DNA from 2 places in the Arthrobacter globiformis genome. Region 1 is predicted to be linked to the other one. Evidence: predicted binding sites of a transcription regulator. Region 1 holds the regulator's gene; the other holds the start of a gene.

The links. Region 1 encodes Rex, which represses fermentation and respiration genes when NADH is low (regulators of the CRP and FNR family bind a similar motif). Its sites were predicted from a motif close to CTTGTGAANNNNTTCACAAG; they were not measured.
Region 2: the regulator Rex is predicted to act here: its motif matches at 7,342-7,361, upstream of benA (benzoate 1,2-dioxygenase large subunit).

What each region holds. Positions count from the first base shown of each region.
Region 1 is NZ_JAUSXI010000001.1:4,552,517-4,564,280, forward strand. It holds gene QFZ33_RS21260 (cytochrome c biogenesis CcdA family protein) at 1-647, opposite strand, end outside; gene QFZ33_RS21265 (TlpA family protein disulfide reductase) at 654-1,265, opposite strand; gene QFZ33_RS21270 (histidine phosphatase family protein) at 1,269-1,934, opposite strand; gene QFZ33_RS21275 (YceI family protein) at 2,133-2,681, shown strand; gene QFZ33_RS21280 (hypothetical protein) at 3,108-3,266, shown strand; gene QFZ33_RS21285 (hypothetical protein) at 3,485-4,354, shown strand; gene QFZ33_RS21290 (redox-sensing transcriptional repressor Rex) at 4,452-5,156, opposite strand; gene QFZ33_RS21295 (glutaredoxin family protein) at 5,243-5,500, opposite strand; gene QFZ33_RS21300 (HAD family hydrolase) at 5,584-6,402, shown strand; gene QFZ33_RS21305 (30S ribosomal protein bS22) at 6,558-6,656, opposite strand; gene QFZ33_RS21310 (helix-turn-helix domain-containing protein) at 6,879-7,091, opposite strand; gene QFZ33_RS21315 (3-deoxy-7-phosphoheptulonate synthase) at 7,190-8,338, opposite strand; gene QFZ33_RS21320 (MFS transporter) at 8,645-9,949, opposite strand; gene QFZ33_RS21325 (rhamnulokinase) at 10,040-11,530, opposite strand; gene QFZ33_RS21330 (bifunctional aldolase/short-chain dehydrogenase) at 11,536-11,764, opposite strand, start outside.
Region 2 is NZ_JAUSXI010000001.1:726,975-738,738, forward strand. It holds gene QFZ33_RS03395 (CaiB/BaiF CoA transferase family protein) at 1-518, shown strand, start outside; gene QFZ33_RS03400 (MFS transporter) at 522-1,742, shown strand; gene QFZ33_RS03405 (PaaX family transcriptional regulator) at 1,739-2,602, opposite strand; gene QFZ33_RS03410 (benzoate/H(+) symporter BenE family transporter) at 3,127-4,410, opposite strand; gene catC (muconolactone Delta-isomerase) at 4,540-4,818, opposite strand; gene QFZ33_RS03420 (mandelate racemase/muconate lactonizing enzyme family protein) at 4,843-5,943, opposite strand; gene catA (catechol 1,2-dioxygenase) at 6,310-7,194, opposite strand; gene benA (benzoate 1,2-dioxygenase large subunit) at 7,528-8,910, shown strand; gene benB (benzoate 1,2-dioxygenase small subunit) at 8,955-9,491, shown strand; gene benC (benzoate 1,2-dioxygenase electron transfer component BenC) at 9,629-11,209, shown strand; gene benD (benzoate diol dehydrogenase BenD) at 11,206-11,764, shown strand, end outside.

The DNA of each region.
Region 1 (11,764 bases):
CCGGTGCGCTGGATGCCCAGCCGGTGCTTGCGGAAGAAGGACATCACTCCCGCGCCGCGGCGCACGGCCAGGGCGATCAGCAGGAACGGGATGCCCAGCCCAAGGCTATAGACGAAGGCCAGGAACGCGCCCTTCGCGGCGGAGGAGCCGCCGGAGAGGCTCAGGAGCTGGACGGCGGAATAGGTGGGTCCGATGCAGGGCGCCCAGCCGAGGCCGAACGTGATTCCCAGCAGCGGCGCACCCCAGAGGCCCGCCGGCGGTTTGGCATGGATCTTGGCGTCGCGCTGGAACCAGGAGAAGCCGCCCATGAACACCACGCCCATGAGGATCACCAGGACGCCCAGGACTTGCGTAACCCAGGCGTTCTGCCCGCCGGAGATCAGCGAGCCCAGCTGTCCGAACGCGCCGCCGAGCAGCACGAAGATCACCGAGAAGCCGAGCACGAACAGGCCGATGCCGGCGAGCATGCGGCCGCGCTTCTGCTTCTGCAGGTCCACGCCGGTGAGGCCGGTGACGTAGCCCAGGTATCCGGGCACCAGTGGGAGCACGCACGGTGAGAGGAAGGATACGAGTCCTGCCAGCAGCGCCACGGGGATGGCGAGCAGCAGCGAACCGTTCAGGATGGCTTCGGCGAAGGGGCTGTTCACGGGAGGTTACTCTGCCACGGTGGACTGGATGAGAGCTTTGAGTGTGCCCTTCTCGATCTCCCCCAGAACACGCGACGCCACCCGGCCCTGCTTGTCCACCACGAGCGTCGTGGGGACGGCGCCAGGGGGCACCAGACCGGACACGGCCAGCAGCACGCTGCCGTCCTTGTCATCGAAGCTCGGGTAGGTAAGGCCGAAGGTCTTGTCAAAGGCGTCGGCTGTGGCCTTCTCATCGCGCAGGTTCACGCCGAAGAACTGGACGCCCTTGGGCTTGAACTCCTGGTGGAGGGCTTCCAGCAGCGGCGCCTCAACCCGGCACGGCGCGCAGGCGGCAAACCAGAAGTTCAGCACGGTGACCTTGCCCAGGAAATCCTTGGGCGCCACGGCGGTGCCGTTGAACAGGGTGCCCTGGATTTCGACGGCAGATTTGCGGTCTGCAGCGGCGAATTCCGTCACCGAACCGTCGCCGGCCACGTAGTTCTTGTTGTCTCCGGCCTTGGCCTGCTTGGCCAGGGCGTCCTCCTGGGCGCAGGCGGACAGGCCCAGCGTGATTGCCGTGAGGGCCAGGCCGCCGGCGGCGAGGACGCTGCGGCGGGAACTTTTGGGCGTTTCAGTCATAACTTAGGCTCCGGGGGTGCTCGAGGCACCGGGAAGAAGGGCGGCGGCGGGTTCGCTGTACTCCACGCGCAGCAGGGCACCGTCGTCGCCGAAAACCAGGGAGGTGAGCGAAGTAAGGGTGCATTCGCGTTTCCGCGGATCGTGCCACAGCGGCCTGCCCTCGGCGCTGAGCCGCGTGGCCCAGATCGGAAGCTGGTGGCAGACCAGGATGGCCTCGGCACCGTCGCCGCCAAGCTCGATGGCCTTGGCGCGCGCTTCTTGGACGGCCTCGGTCACACGGGCTGCCTGCAGCTTGTAGGGCTCGCCCCAGGACGGCCGGAAAGGGTTGATCAGGTGCGGCCAGTGCTTGGGGTTGCGCAGCTCGGCCTTGGTGACCTTCATCCCTTCGAAGTAGTTTTCCGCCTCGATGATGCGGCCGTCGGTGTGGATGTCCAGCCCGAGAGCTTCCGAGGTGGGCTGGGCCGTTTCCTGGGCACGGGTGAGCGGCGACGCCACCAGGTACACGATGTTGGCGCCCTGGGAGACGCGTTCGCGGAAGTGCTCGGCGAGCGTCTGCGCCATCTGCCGGCCAAGTTCGGAGAGGTGGAATTCAGGCAGCCTGCCGTACAGGACACCTTCGGGGTTATGGACCTCGCCGTGGCGGAGCAAATGGACAGTGGCTTGGGGCATGTCTACCAGTTTCTCAAAGGGCAGGGGTAATGGCGAAATCTTCTACATCTAGTAGAACTCAGAAATTTTTAGAAAAGTTCCCAACCGATGGAATAAAAGATGCAAATGCATGTTTATACTGGATGCAGCAGTTAGTTGAGACTTCAATAAAAGCTTCAACGACTACCGGATAGACCCACTGATACAAGGAGAACCACCATGGCACTTTCCACCGAACTCACCCGCGGCACCTGGACCCTCGACAACTCCCACAGCGAAATCGCCTTCACCGTCCGCCACGCCGGCATCAGCAAGGTCCGCGGCCAGTTCAAGGACGCCACCGCAACCCTGGACCTCGCCGACGACGTGACGGCCACCAAGGTCGAGGCCACCATCCAGACCGCCAGCTTCGACTCCGGCGACGCCAACCGCGACGGCCACGTCCGCGGCGAAGACTTCTTCGACGTCGAGAAGTTCCCGGAGATCTCCTTCGTCTCCAACGGCCTCGTTGCCAACGGCGACAGCTACGAACTCCAGGGCGACCTGACCATCAAGGGTGTCACCCGCCCCGTCTCCCTCGAGACCGAATTGAACGGCGTTGCAGTTGACCCCTTCGGCAACACCCGCGCCGGTGTTTCCGCCGAGACCACCATCAGCCGCAAGGACTTCGGCCTGACCTGGAACGCCGTGCTGGAAGCCGGCGGCGTCCTGGTCAGCGACAAGGTTGCCATCAACCTTGAACTTGCCTTCATCGCACCTGCAGCCTAGGTTTCAGGCAGGTCCGGCAGCCACGATTACTGGCATCGAAACGCCCCGTCCGCGGACTCTCCGCAGACGGGGCGTTCGGCTTTCGGCCTTCTGGAATTGGCATGGTCCCGGGCTTAAAGTGAAGGCCATGAGCACCCCCAGCGATGAACCGGAGCCCCCTGAGCGCGGGGCCGTGCCGCCGTCCGGCAGCGACCATCCGCCGCCGGGACAGCCGACGCCGGGACAGCCGTTTCCGGGGCAGCCGTTTCCGGGGCAGCAGCCGCCCGCCAGTGGGGGCCGGTTCGCTTTCGAGATGCCGGCAGACCGGCCACGGAACTTCGGCGAGGCTTTGCCAGCCGGCGGCTTCTCCGGCCTCTTCGGCGTGACAGGGCTGCCCACAGAGCTCAAGGTGTCCTACTGGATCTGGGTCGGCTGGCCCTCACCATCGTGGCCGCGGCTTCGCTACTGCTGGCCATCATCAGCTCGAGTTTCCCGGCGGGCCAGGACGGGAACTGGCTGGGCTTCATGGTGAGTCTCGTGGCCACCGTGCTGATGTGGGTACCCAACTCCCAGAAATGGTTCGCCGCGGCACGGGACCGCCCCTGATAGATACCCGGCAAACTCCTCCCGGCAACGCCGCCGATTTTCAAAGCCGAGAATCCCCTGCCGGCAGCGTTTCCGCAGGTTGGCCCGCCTTTGGAATACCTCTCCGGAATGATCCACCGCGCACCCGCTGAGGGGTACGGTGGGAAGTGAACCATGCTGGGGAGGGCAGGCGTCTGAACCGGTAGCCGATTCAGACGTCACTACGCAAAGGACCGCTCATGAGCAATCCTCCAGTCCCGCACTCCAATGACCCCGGCTCCAACGAGCCCGACGACGGTTCCCAGCCAGGCAACGGGCAGCCCCGCTTCGGGCAGGGCACCCCCCAGTACGGCCAGAACGCACCGCAGTACGGACAGGACGGGCAGGGCGGACAAGGCGCTCCTCAGTACGGACAGAATGCTCCGCAGTATGGCCAGGGCGGACAAAGCACCCCGCAGTACGGCCAGAACTCGCCACAGTACGGACAGGGCGGACAAGGCGCTCCCGAGTACGGACAGCCCCCGTATGGCCAAAACCCGCCGCAGTACGGACAGTCGCAGTCCGGTCAGTCCCCCTACGGCCAGAGCCCTTACGGCCAGTCCCCCTACGGGCAGTACCCGTCGGAACAGGCCCAGGCAGCCACCGGCGCCGGCGTCCCGAAGTTCGTGAATTATTCCTTCTGGATGATCATCGCTGCGGGCGTCCTGTCGATCCTGTCCATCCTGATCACGATTCCCACCCTGGATGACCCGGCCATGCGGAGCACCTTCGAAGAGCAGCTGCGCGGCAGCGGCCAGAACATCGCGTTCGAGGACGTCAAGGGCTTCATCATCGGAACCATGGTGGTCTTTGCCCTGATCGGCGCTGGCCTCTACGCGCTGGTGGCGTTCAACGTCCGGAAGGGCAAGAACTGGGCACGCATCCTGGGCACCGTCTTTGCGGCACTCTCCGTGTTCACCCTTTTCCCGCTGGGCCTGAACACCCTGGTGGGCCTCCTCGGCATCGCCGCGATCGTGATGCTGTACCTGCCGGGAGCGGCACCATACTTCCAGAAGCCGCAGCCGTTCGCCAACCCCTACTCGCAGCCGGGCGGCCCGTACGGCCGCTAGGCGCAGCGCACAACTGCTAGCTACGGGCAAGCCGCCAGGCACCCCGCAAAGCAACAAGTCTTCCCGCCAACGGGCGCGGATTCCTGAAAAGCCGAGGTTACTCCGGCTGGCCGGGCGTCTGCGCCCGTTGCGCGTGGTAGGCCAGGATCTGCAGCTCGGTGGCCATGTCCACCTTCCTCAGCGTCACGTCGTCGGGCACCTGGAGCATCACGGGCGCAAAACTGAGGATGCTGCGCACGCCGGCACCCACCACCCGGTCACAGATGCTCTGGGCCACTGCGGCAGGCAGCGCCAGCACCACCATGTTGGTGCCGGTCCGCTCCAGGACGGTTTCCAAGTCCGCAACGTCGCTGACCCGCAGCCAGCCCACCTCGTTGCCCACCACCATCTGGTCGGCGTCGAAGATGGCAACCACGTCAAAGCCCCTGGATTCGAAGCCGCCGTAGCGGGCCAGTGCCTTGCCCAGGTTGCCGGCGCCGACAATCGCGACTTTCCAGTCATGCGTCAGGCCCAGTGCGGCGGCGATGTGGCGGCTCAGGTACTGCACCTCATAGCCCACGCCGCGGGTGCCATAGGAGCCCACGTGGGACAGATCCTTGCGGAGGGTTGAGGAGCTGACTCCGGAAAGCTCAGCCAATGATTCGGAGGAGACGCGCTCGGTGCCTTCGGCCAGCAAGGAGTTCAGGGCACGCAGGTAGATCGTCAGCCGGGCCACGGCCGCCGGCGGAATCTGCTTTCCGGCAGCACCGGTGGGCCCGGTTGGCCCGGGCACGGCTTGGGATGGTAGATCGAGCGAAGTCACTATCTGCTCCGTTGCGTCGCGTTGTGAGTCCACTCTAAATCCCCATCAGTTATGTCAACAAAGCCGACGCCATTGTTCGAAATCAGCTAATCCCCTGCGATGGCCCGGCGCAGGACACGCTCCAGGTGCGCCTCGTCGATCTTCCAGAAGTCGCGCTGGATCCCATCCACCAGCACCACCGGAATCTCCTCGGCGTAGCGGTCGCGCAATTCGTCGTCGGAGTCCAGCTGCCGCTCGGTCCACTCAAGTCCCAGCCCGGCAGTCACCCGGCCGACGGCGTCGCGTGCCGCGGCGCACAGGTGGCAGTCAGCTTTGGTGAGGAGAACGACGTCGGGATTTGCCATGCTTCAACCGTATCGCCGTTCCCGGCGGTGAGCGACGCGGCGGCCGTCAGGTGCGGGGTACTGCATTGACTAGACTCAGTGGCATGCCCGAGGAGAAGTACGTCGCTGTGGCCCACCGTCCGGTTGCGAAGCAGCAACACGGCGAGGCTGCCTTCTTCGACGTCGACAACACCCTCATGCGCGGCGCCAGCCTGTTCCACGTGGCCAGGAAAATGCACCAGCGCGGAGCCTTCACAATTGCGCAGGCAGCGGGTATGGCGTGGAAGCAGCTCAAGTTCGTGCTCCGGGGCGAGAACCTCAATGACGTCCACGCGGTGCGGGATGCCGCGCTGAGGCTTGCCGCCGGCATCACGGAGGAGGACATCAGGGCGCTGGGCGAGGAAGTCTACGACGAGATGATCGCCTCCCGGATCTGGCCTGGCGCGAAGGCCCTGGCCGAGCAGCACCTGCGGGTGGGCCGGAAGGTGTGGCTCGTCACCGCGACGCCGATCGAGGTGGCCACGGTGATTTCCACCCGGCTGGGGCTCACCGGCGCCCTCGGGACAGTGGGCGAGACCAAGGACGGCTTCTACACCGGCAGGCTCGTCGGGGACATCCTGCACGGCGCAGCCAAAGCCGTGGCGGTCCAGGGCATCGCGGACAACCACGGACTGGACCTGAAGCGCTGCTGGGCGTACAGCGACTCCTACAACGACATCCCGCTGCTGACGATGGTGGGCCACCCCGTGGCGATCAACCCGGACGCCCGCCTGCGCAAGCACGCCCGCGAACACAACTGGCCGGTCTACGACTTCCGCTCAGGCCGCCGGGCCGCCACCCTGGGCCTGAAAGCAGCCACTGCAGGCGGAGCAGTCTACGGCCTCTGGCGGGGCTACACCCGCTTCCGCGGCCCCCGCGCCTGACGCTGCTTTTCCCCTTCGACGCGCCGATTCCCCCACGACACGGGATTTGCCCCTGCGCCAGGCGTTTTGCGCGTCGCGGGACGGCCTGCGCGGCGCGGGACGCAAAAATGCCCGCACCCTCGAAAGGGAGCGGGCATTGACGCGTAGAGCGGACTCTACTTCTTATTGCGGCGCTGGTGACGGGTCTTACGAAGCAACTTGCGGTGCTTCTTCTTGGCCATACGCTTGCGACGCTTCTTAATAACTGAACCCACGAAAGTTCCTTACAAACTAGATGCAGTACCTGTCTGATGGAGAAGGTCCGTGGACTGAGCAACAGACTAAACAACTGACAGATTCTTACAGTGACGTAAAACGTTCCTTAACAGCGTACCGCTTATCCGGAGCACCCCCTGACCAGCACAGCTCCTGTGGCGTGCAGCGGCCCCCAAGGCGGCTGCAGCAACCACGGGATCGGTGCGGTCAGTCGGGTCCGGTTAGGCGGTGCCGGTATGACCGTCCACGACAGCACCCTTGAGGTACTGTTCGACGGCGGTCTCCGGGACGCGGTAGGAGCGGCCGAACCTGACGGCGGGCATCTCCCCCGAATGGACAAGGCGGTACACGGTCATTTTGGAGACACGCATTACCTCAGCCACCTCGGCCACGGTCAAGAACTTGGCGTTCGAGAAGTTCGACTCTGCGGACATTACCCATATTCCTTTGCTCTCAGCAACGACGCCGGTCTATCTGCGGTGTGCGCCGATGCTGAGCCATCGAACAACCGTGTGCTAGTTACTCTAGATGCTCACGTGGCCATTGTGAAAGCCCGGCGCTTCCGGGACGATGCGGCCAGCTGTTCGAGGACGGAGGCCGTCACATCCCACTCCATGCAGGCGTCCGTGACGCTCTGGCCGTAGGCCAGGTCCGAGCGTCCGGCAGCGTGTTCGGCCACATCGAGGTTCTGTGCACCGCCTACGAGGAAGCTCTCCAGCATGACGCCGGCAATGGCCCCGGCGGCCGTTCCCGCGTCCTCGAGCTGGGCGCCGATCTCGAGCGCCACCTCGGCCTGGCGGTGGTGGCTCTTGCCGCTGTTGGCGTGGCTGGCGTCCACGATCAGCCGCGGGTTGAGGTTCTTGGCGGCGAGCTTGGCGGAGGCCGCTTCGACGTCGGCGGCGGAGTAGTTGGGGCCCTTCCGGCCGCCGCGGAGGATCACATGGGTGTCGGGGTTGCCGGCGGTGGACACCAGGGCGGCCCGGCCGTCGCCGTCGATCCCGAGGAAAGCCTGGGCTGCGGCGGCAGCGCCGCAGGCGTCGACCGCAACCTGGAGGTCGCCGTCGGTCCCGTTCTTGAAGCCGATGGGCATGGAGAGGCCGGAGGCGAGCTGCCGGTGGATCTGGCTTTCCGTGGTCCGCGCGCCGATGGCGCCCCAGGAAATGAGGTCGGCCATGTACTGCGGGCTGATGGGCTCGAGGAACTCGGTGGCGGTGGGGAGACCCAGGGCGGTGACCTGCTGCAGGAAGCTGCGGGCCGCGCGCAGGCCGCCGGCGATGTCGTGGCTGCCGTCCAGGTGCGGATCGTTAATGAGGCCCTTCCAGCCGACGGTGGTGCGCGGCTTTTCGAAGTAGGCGCGCAGGACGATGAGCAGGTCTTCCTTGTGCTTCTCGGCCTGGCTCACCAGCCTGCGGGCGTATTCCAGTCCGGCCTTGGGGTCGTGGATGGAGCACGGCCCCACGATCACCAGCAGGCGGTCGTCCACGCCGTCCATGATGGCGCGGACTTCGTCGCGGCCGCGCTCGACGACGTCGGCCGCCTTCGCGTCCAGCGGCAGTTCCGCGATCATTTCCTGAGGCGTGGGCAGGGCGGTGATCTCGCTGACCCTCAGGTTCGACGTGATCTGGCGTTTCGACGTCGACGATGCGGGCGACTGCTGGGGTTCGGTGACTGTTGCGCTCAATTTGGGGTCCTGTTCCGCGTGGGAGCGGGCCCCTGATCAGAACCCGCCGTAGATATGGCGAAGGGCAGAGAGTGATCTCTGCCCTGTTGGCTCTGAAGGAAAGTTGGATGCGTGTCAGTTAGACGCGGGCCCCTCCAGAGCCAACGAAAAATACGCATACCAACGGTTAGTCATGGAAACGACCATAAGCCCACCCTGGTAGATCGCCAAATCGGCTGCGTCACAGTCGGACCACGCACCAGCCCAAAGAGACCCCGCCCACCCGGCAGTTGCTGGCTGGGCGGGGCCGTCAGGGGCGGGCCAGGTCTACGCCGTGGTTTGTTCCACCCGCTGCTTGGCAGGCTCGCCGTAGCGTTCCTGCTCGATCTGTTCCAAACTCTTGCCCCGGGTGTCCGGTGCCCAGATAATCCCGATGACCATGGCGGCCACCAACGCCCCGATCATGATGAGGCCAACAAAGGGGACACCTTGCTCGGCCAGCAGCGTCGGGAACCAGTAGCTCAGCAGGCCGACAACGATGCGGGCGACGAAAAAGAGCACGCCCTGCGCGCTGGCCCGGTAGCGGGTCGCAAACATTTCGGCTGCCCACAGAGCGTAGAAGGCCTGGGCTCCGATGCCGGCCGAAAGACCCCACAGTGCCGCGAAGAGTATCAATACCGGCATTGTGACGTGGACAAAGACCAGCAGGACCCAGGCGGCAAGGCCCAGCACGGCGCCGATCCCGTATAGCAGGCGGCGGTCAATGCGGTCGCCGTACTTCATAAAGCCGAAATACGTCGCTAGGACCGTAAGCGTCCACAGCAACACCTGCAGCAGATTCTGCTCAGCGGACGATTCAACCCCGGACGACTCGTAGACGCGCGGCATGAATATGCCCATCTGGCCGGCAACCAGGTTCCAGAGGGCATAAACGCCCACGAGGAAAAGAAGGGCCTTCAGGTTGGTGGCGTTCGTCAGCAATTCGCGGTAGTTGCGGCGCTTGACGCCGGATGCCTCCTCCAGCAGACGCGCTTCGTTCGACTTCTTCCAGGTGTGGGATTCGGAAAGTCGGCGGCGGATCCACCAAGTGACGAATGCAATGACGAAGAGGTGGGCGAAGACCAGACGGCTACCCAGCAACCCCAGCGGAACGACGACGGTAGCAAGGAGGAACACCAGGGCCGGAGCGAGCGACCACGCAAACTGCGCGGTACCCACGTGCCGGGCCCGCTGTTCAGAGGGCGCCTCTTCCGCGATGTAGGTCCAGGCGACGGGCACGCCGGCTCCGACTGCGATCCCTGTGAGGATCACGCCAACGATGAGCATCCAGGGGGCCACGGCAAAAATCACCAGGGCTGTGCCGATCATGTACAGGATCAGGTCGTAGGTGTAGATGAACTTGCGGCCGTAGCGGTCGCCGAGTGGGCCGCCGATCAGCGCGCCGACTGCAGCACCGAACGCATTGGCGCTCAGGGCGGCAATAAGCCCAACAACAAGGTTGCTGAATCCGAAATACTCCTGCCACAGCGTGAGGCTTGTCGCCAAGGCAATAATGGATCCGGCTTCGATGTAGTTGGACATGGATACCGCGACAGTGGCCTTCCAGCCGCCTATCTCTGGGGTGTTGGTCATAATGAATCTTTCTCCGGCGACGCCGTTGGCACCGGGCAGCCGCGATTGGCCCGCCCTGTATTGATACGTTTCAAGGACTCCTGCAACTCGTCAGTTCGTGGAGGAGTTCAAGGTGAGGTCGAGAGGCTCGTAGCGGCGCAGGCTGGTTCCGGCGCCGACGATCCTGCGAAGCTGCGGCAAACCGCCGGTGGCCACGCCTGCTGCCCGCGCTTGGATGAGCACGTTGCCGAGGGCTGTCGCCTCAACTGGGCCGGCGATGACGGGTTTGCCGGTTGCTTGGGCGGTGAGCTGGCAGAGCAGCGCGTTCTGCGAGCCGCCGCCGACGATGTGCACCACGTCGACCCCAACACCGGCGAGGCGTTCGGCGTCGGCGATGGTGCGGGCGTAGCCTGCGGCGAGGCTGTCCAGGATGCAGCGGACGATCGCTGCCGGGTCGTCGGGAAGGACGGCGCCGGTGTTGCGCGCTGCGGCGCGGATGCGGTCCGGCATGTTGTCCGGGGCGATGAAGGCGGGATCGTCGGGGTTGATCCGCGGCCCGCTGGGCGGGAGCGCCGCGGCCGCGTCGAGGAGATCCCCGATCGCGGGCCGGTAGCCGCCCTCCGCCCAGGCGCGCTGGCATTCGCTGAGCAGCCACAGCCCGCCGACGTTGCGCAGGTACCGGGTGGTGCCGTCCACGCCGCGCTCGTTGGTGAAGTTCGCCGCGCGGCTGGCTTCGGTGAGCACCGGGCTGTTCAGCTCCAGCCCCACGAGGGACCATGTCCCTGAGGAGATGTAGGCGAAGTTCTCCTGCTCCGCGGGAACAGCGGCGACGGCCGAGGCGGTGTCGTGCGAGCCGACGGCCACCACCTTCGTTGCCGCTGGCAGCCCGGTCCGTTCGGCGATTCCGGTCAGCAGCGTTCCCAACGTTTCGCCCGGCTGGATCAGCGGCGGGAACAGATCCTTGGGCAGGCCCATGGATCCAAACAGCTCGCTGGCCCACTCCCCCGCTAGGGCGTCGAACAGCCCGGTGGTGGAGGCGTTGGTGGCCTCGGTGCGGCGCTGCCCGGTGAGCCGGAATGCGATCAGGTCAGGGATCAGCAGCGCCTGCAGCCCGTCCAGGTCCGGTTCGGTGGCGAGCTGGTAGAGCGTGTTGAACTGCAGGAACTGCAGCCCCGTGGTGGCATAGAGCCGTGCCGGGTCCAGTTTGCCGTGCACCCGGGCGACGGCGGCGCGGCTGCGCTCGTCCCGGTAGCTGTACGGCTGCGCGGTGAGCTCGCCGGCCTTGTTGACCAGGCCGTAGTCCACCGCCCAGGTGTCGATGCCGATGCTCATGATCGTTTCCCCCTGCTCCGCTGCAGCCTTGCCGGCGGCAGCGAGGCCGGTGAGCACCTCGGCGAAGAGGGCGTCGAAGTCCCAGCGGAGGCCACCGTCGGACTGCATCACGGCGTTGGGGAAACGGTGCACGACGTCGAGCGTGGCCCGCGCCGGACCGCCGTCGGCGGCGTCTGCTCCAGTGCCGATGCGTCCCAGGATGACCCGCCCGGAGGAGGCGCCGATGTCGACGGCCGCGAACAGGCCGCCGTCGACACTGGCAGTTGGCACGGTACTCAACGCAGGAAGGCGGCCGCGACGCCGGCGTCCACGGGGATGTGCAGGCCGGTGGTGTGCGAGAGTTCGTTGCTGGTGAGCACGGCCGCGGCGTTGGCGACGTGCTCGGGCAGGACCTCGCGCTTGAGCAGGGTGCGCTGGGCGTAGTACTCGCCCAGCTTTTCCTCGTCCACGCCATAGACGGCGGCGCGTTTGGCGCCCCAGCCGCCGGCGAAGATCCCGGAGCCG
Region 2 (11,764 bases), 3.8 Mb from region 1:
CCTTTCGAGGCTCGGACGGTCGCTACTTCATTGTTGCCTGTTTGAACGACAGGTTCTGGCAGCGTCTGGGGGCGGCGGTGGAACGCCACGATCTGGTTGCTGACAACCGATTCCGGACAAATCCTGACCGTGTCAGGAACCGATCTGAACTCATCCGGATGCTAGAGAAAATCTTTGCGACCCTCCCCGCGTCTGAGTGGCTCGAACTGCTGGACGAGAAGGGGGTGCCGTGCGGTCCCATCCATCGGCTCGAGGACGTCTTCAATGATCCCCAGGTTCAGCACAATGAATCAATCATCTGGCTGGAACACCCGGAGCACGGCTCGTATCCCGTCCCCAACCTGCCTATTCGATTTGAGCAGACGCCCGGCCGTCCGCGGGGCTACGCGCCGCGGCTGGGAGAGCACTCTCTGGAGATTCTCGCCGAAGCTGGATTTACGGATGAGGAAGCCGTCGAGCTCATCCGGTCTGGCGACGTCAGGTCCTTCAGTGTCACAGCCCCGCCAGTGGTGCCCTGATCCATGGGGGCCGCGGATACGAATCAGGGCGCGTCACGCAGTACGCTCATCCTCACTACCGCAGCAACGGGGGTGGTTGTGGTGTCGGTGATGCCGGCCTTCCTGGTCGGTGCGTCCTCCGTCCTCCTCGCACCGGAGCTGGGGGTAGACGAGGCAGGTATTGGGCTCACAATGGGCACCTTCTACCTCGCTTCCGCCTTTAGTGCCGTATTCGGAGGTCGGCTTGTTGACCGGCTGGGCCCGGGTAGATCCTTGCTGATTATCCCGCTGGTTGCTGCTCCCGTCTTGGTCATGATCGGGCTCCTGGTCCGTGAGCTCTGGACGCTGCTGGCCTTCCTCGCCTTGGGCGGCATGATAAACGGGATGGCTCAACCAGCGTCCAACCTGGCCCTGTCCTACGGCAATCGAAATCGCCAGGGCCTCATGTTCGGCGCGAAGCAGGCAGCCATCCCGTTGGCCACCCTGCTTGCTGGTGCCTCAATCCCCGTGGTCGGTGTCACTCTCGGCTGGCGCTGGTCATTCATCGCTGCCGGCCTACTTGCTATGCCGAGCTGCCTCTTGCCTTATCAAAACCTGTTCCCCAAGCATCGTGTAGTCCCGCGGGGAGAACGACGAAAGATCGCACGCCTCGGCTTCGTCACCGTCATGGCCGTTGCCATGGGCCTCGGAACCTCTGCAGCCACCACACTGGCTGTATTCCTCATCCCCACCGCAGTCGATTCGGGCCTCGCACTGGATCAGGCCGCCGTGCTTGCCCTCGTCGGCAGTTTTGCATGTATCGCGACCCGGCTGGCCAGCGGCTGGTACTCCGACCAGGGGGAAAGTCGCCGGCTCCTGGTCATTGTCGCGGTAATGCTGGCCGCCGGCGCTGCAGGCTTTGCGATGCTTGCCTCCAGCCAGCTCACCGGGGTGCTGGCCGGCGCGTTCATCGCATGCTCCTTCGGGTGGGGATGGACAGGGGTCATGATGCTGGCCTGCGTTCGTTACTCACCCAACGCAGCCGCCTCGGTCACCGGAATTCTGCAGGCAGGCGGAGCCACGGGGGCCGCTGCTGGTCCTATTATCTTCGGATTGCTCGCGGCGCAGTGGTCGTATCGCGAAGCTTGGGCGGCAGCTGCTTGCGGAAGTATCTTGGCGAGCGTCCTAGTGCTGCTAACGGCTACCAGGTCCGGCACCCAATCCTCGGGCCGGGGAGGCCTCGCACAGGAGCGTAGGGCCTCCTAGTTTCGGTTTCCGGCCTCGTTGTTTAGGGAGACCCAGTACGACTGCGCACGGTCATGCCAAGCATCGTGGCATTTGTCGAATACTATCCTCGCGCGGCTGCTTGGCCAGTGGCTGTCGAGCAGCTCTGCCGGCAGCTCTGGATCGAGGAAGGGAAACTGCCGCCACCTGTGGACGAGTTCTGTTTGGGCCGCAAAGGACTGAATAGGCGTCAGGGCGATCCGATGCTCAAAGTCGGACAGGAACTTCTGATATGCGGTCCTGACCTCATCCAGCCGCCAGGCTGCATGAACCATGTTGTTGGTCTCACCGATTCCTGAGGCTGGGCCGATCCAGGAGAGGGTGGTGCTCTCCAAGCCCAAATCGCTCACGATCTTTCGGACCTGATCGACTCGTCCGGCTCCCGGCACCACCCAAAGCCCGGGCGCGGGCGATCCCATGCCGGCCCAGGTGAGTTGGGTCCGTAGCTGGTGGCGCAGCTTCCGCTGCGTATCAGGTACCGTCACGGCGACTACCAGCCACTGGCCATCCCACTCCACTGGACGATTCGAAAACTGATAGATACGTTCAGTACCCTCCGATAGGAGCTGGTGGCCCAGTTCTGTCAGTCGCCATAGTGTACGACGGCCGATCCGTTCGGACTTGATAAACCCGGCGGAGGCGGTGCGCGCCAGCGCCTGACGCGCTGCCTTGTCCTCGACCCCAAGCGTCTGGAGGGTCTCAGTGATCGTGGCGGTCCAGACGCTCCCGCCATGGGGCAAAACGAACTCGCCAAGCAATGTCAGGAGAAGGGATCGCGCGCTGAGCGACCGGGACCGTTGAACGGCCAGTTCGGAAGTTGCACCGGGATCGTCGGGGTCCATGACCAGAGTCTACGACGTCACAGATAGTTCTACAAATACCTATGGCGGGGTCTGGGATAAGTAGCGGGAATGCGCCAGGCGCTATTGCGTTTGCTCAGCATTCTCTGCTTTTTATCCATATATTTCTGGAGGCCACACAGTCATGAGAACCACGGACGTATTTTTTACGTGATTGCTGGAAGCTTCCAGCGGACTTGCTCGTACCTATGCCAGGTCTCGTCAGCAGGGTCAGAGTGATCGTTTGGTGTACAGGCTCGATCACGAAGGCGCGTGCGCCTCGTTCCGCCCCGTCAGAGCCAACGCGTCAGCCGCAGTTGACTGCTCAGCCTTGTGCCATCCTCCCAGCTGCTTCGGCCGTGGCTTCCGTCTTGGGACCGGAAAGCACTCATATAAGGAGTCGTCGAGATGGCGTTCATCCAGTTGCCTGCACGCGGTCGTTTCCTGTCGGCCCAGGCGTGATCACTGGTGTGTTTCCGATGACGAACCAGGTCGGGGATGGGGCTGTTGCGTGCGGCACGGCGGCGTCAGGCCGTAGCGTGGTCCTGGCGCTCGAGCAGGCGGGATACGGCGTAGCCGATGACCACGCCCCAGAACGCGGCATGGATGTTGAAGAGGTTCAGGCCGGAGATCGTGACGACGAAAGTCACCAGTGCTCCGAGGGTGAAGTTCGTGGCGAAGGCGGTAACGAAGGCTTGTTGGAGGGCCCGCAGCATGGCGATGCCCCCCAGGGCCAGAACGAAGGCTTCTGGGGTGGCGAGCATGAAGCGGGTGAGCGTGGGGGCCAGCAGAGCGCAGACCAGCGACAGCAGTCCGTAGACCACTCCGGCGGTGTAATGGCGCTGTTTCTGCCCGGAGGCGGTCAGCAGGGCGTTGGTGGGGCCCGTTACGCAGGCCGAGACGCCGCCGAGGGCGGCGTTGAGCAGGGAGAACACGCCGGAGCACATCGCGAATACATTGACAGGCGGGCGGTGGCCTGCAGCCCGGAGCACCGCCGCACCCTGCCCGTTCTGCACCACCAGGACTGTGAGTGCCAGGGGGATGACGAGTTCCAGTTGGGCGGCCCAGGTGAACTCGGGGGCGGTGAACATGGGCGTGGCGAGGACCGGTCCGCCCTCCTCAACGATGAACCGGCCGCTGAGTACGACGGCGATGACGCCCACCGCCAGGGTGCCGAGTACCGGAGGGAGGTACTTGCCCAGGGCGGGTACAGCGGTGAGCACGAGGAACGCCACGACCATCGGCGCCGCCACTGCGGGGTCAGCCCGGGTGGAGGAGACGATGTCCGTCCCAAACCGGAGGAACACGGCCGCAACCATGGCCATGACGATCGGCAAGGGAATCGTGGCCATGATCGGGCGCACTACTCCGGTAGCACCGAGGGCGAGGATCAGCACTCCGGCAGAGAAAAACGCCCCGACCACCTCCGGGAAAGACAGGTGCTGCAGGGACGGCCCCAGAAGGACCGTCCCCGGAATGGACCAGGCAAAGCCCAGCGGCTGGCGATAGATCATTGACATGAGCAAGGTCGCCGCGCCGGCCGAGAGGAATATGGCGAAGACCCAAGACGCGAGCTGGGCCTGCGTCAGTCCGCCGAGCGACCCGACGGTCAGAGTGACCGCGATCGGCCCGGAGGCGGAAAACGCCAACCCGACGACCCCGTTCGAGGCGTAGTGCAGGCCGATATCCCGTAGAAAGTCGCGTACCCCAGCCGGGCCGACCCCGGGCCTCTCGAAGAGCGGTTGTCCTCCGGGGACGGGATCCGGTCCTGCCTTATTAGTCTTGGACTCGGCCTTCGAAGGGTGGTGCATGGTTGCTCCTGAGGCAATGACGGGTGTGGAAGGATGGCCAATCATAATTGGGCTGAGAAGACTTAACTGGTGCGCACGCGACCAACTCCTGGGGATCGCAAGGGGTACAAAACCGCCCGCTGAAATCCATTAGCGGATGGAGTTGGGATGTTTGGCTAGCGGTGTCACCTTGATCTTCATGTAGGGGTACATCGGGAAGCCACTGAGGATCTGGTGCAGCTCGTCGTTGGATCCGACGTCGAACACCGAATAGTTTGCGTACTCGCCGACCACTCGCCAGATTGAGGCAAGACGGCCTTCCTCTTGCAGCCCCTGGGAGTACTCCTTCTCCAGCCCCTGCATGCGGGTGACGTCCTCGGGGGAGAGATGCGATGGGAATTGCACGTCCATCCGGGCCAAAAACAACACTATTTTCTCCTTGGTGGTTGGGGGCTAGGACAGGCGGTACTTCGCGAGCTTGTCGTCGTCGATTTCGGCTCCGACACCTGGCAGATCGCGCACCGTAATCGTGCCGTTGATTATGCGGAGCGGGTCGGCCAGCAGATCATCGGCCATGTCGAGGAAGTTGGACAGTTCCCCAGCCCGGCGGCTGCTGGCCTCGTGGGCGGCACCGAAGGCGATGGTCGCCAGCGAGCCGACCTGCGTGTCGATCTGGTTGCCCATGGTCACATCCACGCCGAGCCCGGTGCACAGGCCCAGGATCTCGGTGGCCTCGGTGAAGCCAGAGCGGGCGGTCTTGATGCAGATGGCGTTGCAGCCACCGGCGAGCAGTTCCCGTGACGCATCGCCGGCCGTGGGGACGGATTCGTCGCCCACTACCGGGATTGGGGATTTGTCGACCAGGCGGCGCCGACTCATTGCTTCCTTTGCGTCACATGGCTCCTCGAGCAGGGTCAACCCGTATCCCTCGGTCCGCCGCAGCACCTCAAGGGCTTCGTTTGCAGTCCAGCCACGGTTCGCGTCCATGTAGATCTCCACATCCTTACCCAGCCCCTCGCGCAGCACACGGCATGCCTCCACGTCCAGTGACAGCGGCCGGCGGCCCACCTTGAGCTTGAACGTGGTGATGCCGTATTCCTCTCCAAAGCGCAAGGCTTCGTCGAGGAGTTCCTGGGCGGGCCGGAAGCCGAGCATGTGGCTGACCCGCATCCGGTCCGTGTACCCTCCGAGCAACTTGTGGACTGGCGTGCTGAGTGTCTTGCCGATCGCGTCCCAGACTGCAATGTCGACGGCACCCTTCGCGACCTGATTGTGAATGGTGCGGCGCAATACCGCATGGATCTGCTCGCGGTCCAATATCTCGACGCCGATCAGCTGCGGGGCAAAAGTCTTCTCTATGATCGTTCCGATCGACTCCTGCGTCTCCCCGTAGGTATACGGGCGGGGAGGTGCGTCTGCAACTCCCACGACCCCGTCGTCCGTATACACACGCACCAGCACATGGTCAGCATTGGCTACCTCGCCGCTGGCGAATTTCAGGGGATGCGTGTAAGGGATGGAGTAGGGGATAGCTTCGATCCGTTCGATCTTCAACGGCGCGGTTCCTTTCGGGGTCAGGTGGAGCGAGCGTGTCGAGGACAAAGATGAAGAAGGGGTCAGCGGCGGGCACGACCCGTACGTGCGGGGGAGTATGCAACGCCCCCGGCACCGCGAGGTTACGGCCCCGGTCTCCGCAGCCCACTGGCTCAAAACCTCGGATTTAAGACGTGTCGAAAGACGCGATTTTCCCCGGGAGCTAGGCTCCCTGAAATTTCGCGGATTTTCCTCGACATTGACACGCTAGCCGCAGGATCGGAGACCGGGGGATCCGCGGGTAAGCCACCGCCGCGCCGGAGTTACGGCCGCCGGGCGGCCGCATTGGCCACAGTTAGGCGTCCTCCTAGCCGCCCCGGACGATCCTTACTTTAGCTGGCCCTCCTTGGCGAGAACGTAGTCGTAAACGGCCTCCTCGCCGGCAGCGCCATCGGTGCGCGGCTTGGGGTCGAGCATCAGCTCCGGCTTGACTGCCGAAGCGATGTCATCGGCGTTATGCGGGTCGCCGGGGAAGTAAAGCTGCTGAGTCACCGGCTGGTATCCCGGCGCAGAAACCTTGATGTGGATGTGGGCCGGACGCCAGGCATGCCAGCCTGCTGCACTAATCAGCTGACCACAGGCTCCGTCGGTAGGGATCTGATAGGGTGCCGGGCGCATGGTATGGACCACGAACTGGCCATCCTTGTCAGCCTTCACGGTGGCGCGGAAGAGCCACTCCGGGAGCCCGGGCGCGTATTGGGAGTAGAACCCGGCCGCGTCCGCATGCCAAATTTCCAGCTGTGCGCTCTGGATCGGGTTGCCGTCCGTGTCGGTGAAGCGGCCGCTGAAGCGCAGAGGAGTACCCTCTTCGCCCTCACGCATTTCCACGGTGGCCGGGGACTCGAGCACCGGCGAGTTCGGTACGTAGTAGGGGCCTTCGATGGTGCCTTTGGTGCCCGGGCGGTCCTGGGAGTTGACATCTTCCACTGTGTGTTCGAGCCACACGTCGAGGAACAGGGGCCACTCGCCATCGGTGCCGACTTTGATCAGCCACGCTTTGAGTGCGTTGTACTCCTCGTAGGTGACTTCGTGCTCTACGACGATGTCGTTGGCGGCCTTGATCAGGGCTCCGGCGAGCAGGCTCACACGCTCCTTCGGTACGCCCAGGCCGGCGAGCTTGCCCGAGGCGGCGAAGCGCTCGGTGGCCTTTGAGCCGGCCTCTACGGCAGTGCCCTCGTTCTCTTTGCGGGTGTCCGCCTGAATCTCAATCATGGTGTTCTCCACTCATCCTCGTATCCAAGACAGGAAGGGCTCCCGTCCTGCCTTGACGCGCCGGGCGCAGGCTGGGCCCGCTGGACCATCGGCCTCCGTGACGTCCATCTCAGGTTAGATAGAGGGATAAGGACTAAACAAGTATCGATTGTCAAGGTATTCGGTAACTGGAAGGACATAAAAACACCCTAGGCCAAGCCTAGGGTTTTGCCTGATGTGAGAGCTATCACGCTGCACCAGAATGGCTCACATACCTTTCCCCAACGGGCAGAAGCCTAGTTCCCCAAGGACGTCGCCCGCCCGCCCCCATTCTCTCCGAAAAAGGAGTACGTGATGACCGAAAACCTGACCCGTGTCCGTGAGGTCCTTGCCGACGCCGTGATCGACGATCGTGAGAACGGCGTCATCCGGGCAAAGCGCGCGATCTTCACGGACGAAGAGATCTTCGAACTGGAGATGAAGCACATCTTCGAGGGCAACTGGGTCTACCTCGCCCACGAGTCCCAGATCCCCAACGTGGGCGACTACTTCACCACCTACATCGGGCGGACTCCCGTCGTCATCACCCGGGATAAGGACGAGAAGATCAACTGCATCGTCAATGCCTGCTCGCACCGAGGCGCGATGCTCTGCCGACGCAAGACCGACAACAGGACCACGTTCACCTGCCCTTTCCACGGCTGGACCTTCAAGAACTCCGGGGAACTGCTGAAGGTCAAGGACTCCCGCAACGCCGGATACCCGGAGACCTTCAACAAAGAGGGCTCGCACGACCTCACCAAGGTGGCCCGCTTCGACTCCTACCGCGGCTTCCTTTTCGGCTCCTTGAACGCTGACGTCCTCCCACTCGAGGAACACCTGGGAGACGCCACCAAGGTCATCGATTCGATTGTGGACCAGTCCCCGGAGGGACTAGAGGTCCTGCGCGGATCGTCCACCTACACCTACGACGGCAACTGGAAGGTCCAGGCGGAAAACGGCGCCGACGGCTACCACGTCACCGCCGTGCACTGGAACTACGCCGCAACCACCGCCCGCCGAAGCGCCGGTGACTCCGCCAACACGACCAAGGCCATGGACGCCGGCAAATGGGGGAAGGTCAAGGGCGGCTTCTATTCCTACGACCACGGGCACCTGCTGCTGTGGCAGGAATGGACCAACCCCGAGGACCGTCCGCTGTGGGACCGCCGCGACGAGCTCGTCCAGAAGTACGGCGAGGAGATGGCCAACTTCATGATCAACATCTCCCGCAACCTCTGCCTGTACCCCAACGTCTACATCATGGACCAGTTCTCCTCGCAGATCCGCCACTTCCGCCCTATTTCAGCGGACCAGACCGAAGTCACGATCTACTGCATAGCACCAAAGGGCGAGTCGCAAGAGAACCGCTCAAAGCGCATCCGCCAGTACGAGGATTTCTTCAACGCCACCGGCATGGCCACGCCGGACGACCTCGAAGAGTTCCGCTCCTGCAACAAGACCTACTGGGCCACCTCGGCGCCGTGGAACGATATGACGCGCGGCTCTACTCACGAGATCGCGGGTCCTGACGAGCAGGCCAAGGCACTGGGCATGTCCCGGGTGATCGCCTCTGGCATGCGCACCGAGGACGAGGGCCTCTACCCGATCCAGCACGGGTACTGGAAGCAAGTCATGGACAAGGCCCTCGCCGAGGCGGAAACCCTCGCCCAGGAAACCGTGCCGGTCACCGCCTGACCGAGCCCCCGAACCCCCGACCCCCACAGAGAGTGCTGACCCCAATGGCCAACCTGATTAACCCGCTGACTGCGCTCAAGAGCGCCGAGGAGATCGCCACCCTCGAAACCGTGCGCGCCTTCCTGTACAAAGAGGCCCGCCTGCTGGACGACCGCCAGTTCGACGAATGGCTCCAGTGCTACCACCCGGACTCCGAGTACTGGATGCCGGCGTGGGACGTCGACGACCGGCTCACGGTGGACCCCCAGAACGAGATCTCCCTGATCTACTACGACAACCGCGGCGGCATCGAGGACCGCGTGTTCCGGATCAAGACAGATCGCTCCTCCGCCACGTCCCTGCCAGAGCCCCGAACCGGGCACAACATCACGGACGTGGAGGTCCTGGAGCACGACGGCGACCAGGTGAAAGTCCGTTTCAACTGGTTCACCCTGTACTTCCGGTACAACACCACCGACACATATTTCGGCACGAGCTTCTACACCATCGACCTCTCCGCCGAGCAGCCGGTGATCCTGAAGAAGAAGGTTGTACTGAAGAACGATTACATCCACCACGTGGTGGACGTCTACATGATCTGACGGCATCCGGCGCCGTCCGGGTCCGACCGGGACGGTGACGGTCGGAGCATCCTGGCCGCCACATCTGCTTACTACAAGACATTCGCACTAACTTTTTCGGAGGTTGCGAGGACGCGACCACCACCTAGGAGGAAATCATGGGCCATCAGGTAGCCCTCAGCTTCGAGGATGGCGTGACCAAGGTCATCAAGGTCGGTGACTTCGAGACCGTGATGGATGCGGCCTACAAGGCGCGCATCAACATCCCGTCCGACTGCCGTGACGGTGCCTGCGGCACGTGTAAGGCCTTTTGCGACTCAGGCTCGTTCGATCCTGGTGACTTCATCGACGACGCGATGACCGAGGAGGAGCTCGAGAAGGGCTACCTGCTCACCTGCCAGGCGGTCCCGGAGTCGGACCTCACCATCCAGATCCCAGCCACTTCGGAGTCCGCGAAAACCTCTGCAGCCACGTTCACCTCCACCCTCAGAGAGCTCGACAAGCACTCGGAGTCCACGATCTCCTTCGCCCTGGAGGTGCAGAACCGGGAGGCCCTGGCGTTCCTGCCCGGCCAGTACGTCAACATTAAGGTCCCGGGCACCGACGCCGAGCGCTCATACTCCTTCAGCAACGGCCCCAAACTGCAGGATGCGTCCTTCATGGTCCGGATAACCCCGCAGGGCGCAATGTCCGAGTATCTTCGGGACCGGGCAGTGGTGGGGGACACCATCGAGTTCACGGGCCCCTACGGCTCCTTCTTCCTCCGCGAACCAAAGCGCCCCCTGCTCCTGCTCGCAGGCGGCACCGGACTAGCCCCGCTCCTGTCAATCCTGGAGAAACTCTCCGAGAACCCGCCAGCCACCCCGGTCCACCTGATCTACGGCGTCTCCCGCGAAGCCGACATCGTCGGCCTCGACTGGCTGCGCAGCTACGAAGCGAAGCTGCCGGGCTTCACCTGGGATTACATCGCTGCCGAACCGGGTACCTCCGCCCCGCACACGGGCTACGTTACCCAGATCATCCAGCCGTCCCACCTCAACGATGGCGACGTCGATATCTACCTCTGCGGACCGCCGCCCATGGTCAATGCCGTCTCCAAGTGGCTGGACACCGAGGACATCCAGCCAGCCAACTTCTACTTCGAGCGTTTCGCCCCCAAGGAGACCACAGGCGGAGACGCCGAGACGGGCGCGCCCGCCCCCGTGGAGAAGCTCGAGACTGAAGGCGACACGATCAGCCGCGTTGAAGCTATTTCGTCCCTGGAGACTGGTCAGCTTGAGTTCCGCAAGGAGGACAGTTTCGCCCATCTGGAGGCCCGCATGGGCCTTGAGCTTGCAGTCACCGAGCTGATGTTTGGTCGTCTCAGCGAGGAGCAGCTGAATCAGTTCCGTCGTCTCGCCGAAGCGACCACACGTGCGGTGGGCAAGGGCAGGGTCCTCGATCCAGAAGAATATGTGAGGACCAACGAAGAGTTCCACGAGTACCTCTTCACGATCTGCGATAACCCCATGCTGCTTGAGTCGTACCGTCGACTCGATGTCCACGCCCAGATGGCAGCAACCTTCGTGGAGGGTACCGAGATCTTCGAGTGGGTCGCCCAAGACCACCTCGACGTCGTGGACGCGTTCGAGCGAAAGGATAAGGAACGTGCCCGGGAAGTCATTATGGCTCACGCCCGCGACGCCAAGGGCACCATGTCCGGGGCGATTGACGCCAAGGACAAAGGTTTCCAGCGGTGACGGCGTATGTGGGACAGTTCGTCACGCCCGGCCGTTTCGCCGGCAAGGTGGCTGTGGTGACGGGCGCCGCCCAAGGCATTGGCCGGAAGGTAGCGGAGCGGATTGGGGCCGAAGGGGGCGCGGTCGTCCTTGTGGACCGTTCCGACATAGGGCAGGAGATCGCCCAGGGGATCCGGGAAGCCGCGCAGACGTCCGGCTCCGGAGGATCCGCGAGCTCCGTGACCGCGGACCTGGAAAGCTTCGCGGGAGCAGAACAGGCGGTGAGCGCGGCGTTGGACCTTCACGGCAGGGTTGACGTACTTGTCAATAACGTGGGGGGAACGATCTGGGCCCGCCCCTACGAAGAGTATGACGAGGAGAAGATCGAGAGGGAGATCCGCCGTTCCCTCTTTCCCACCCTCTGGTCCTGCCGTGCCGTACTCCCAGCAATGCTCGAGCAGGGGTCGGGAACCATCGTCAACGTCTCCTCAGTCGCCACCCGCGGGATGCATCGCGTTCCTTACGCCGCGGCGAAGGGCGGCGTCAACGCCCTCACCCAGTCCCTGGCCATGGAGG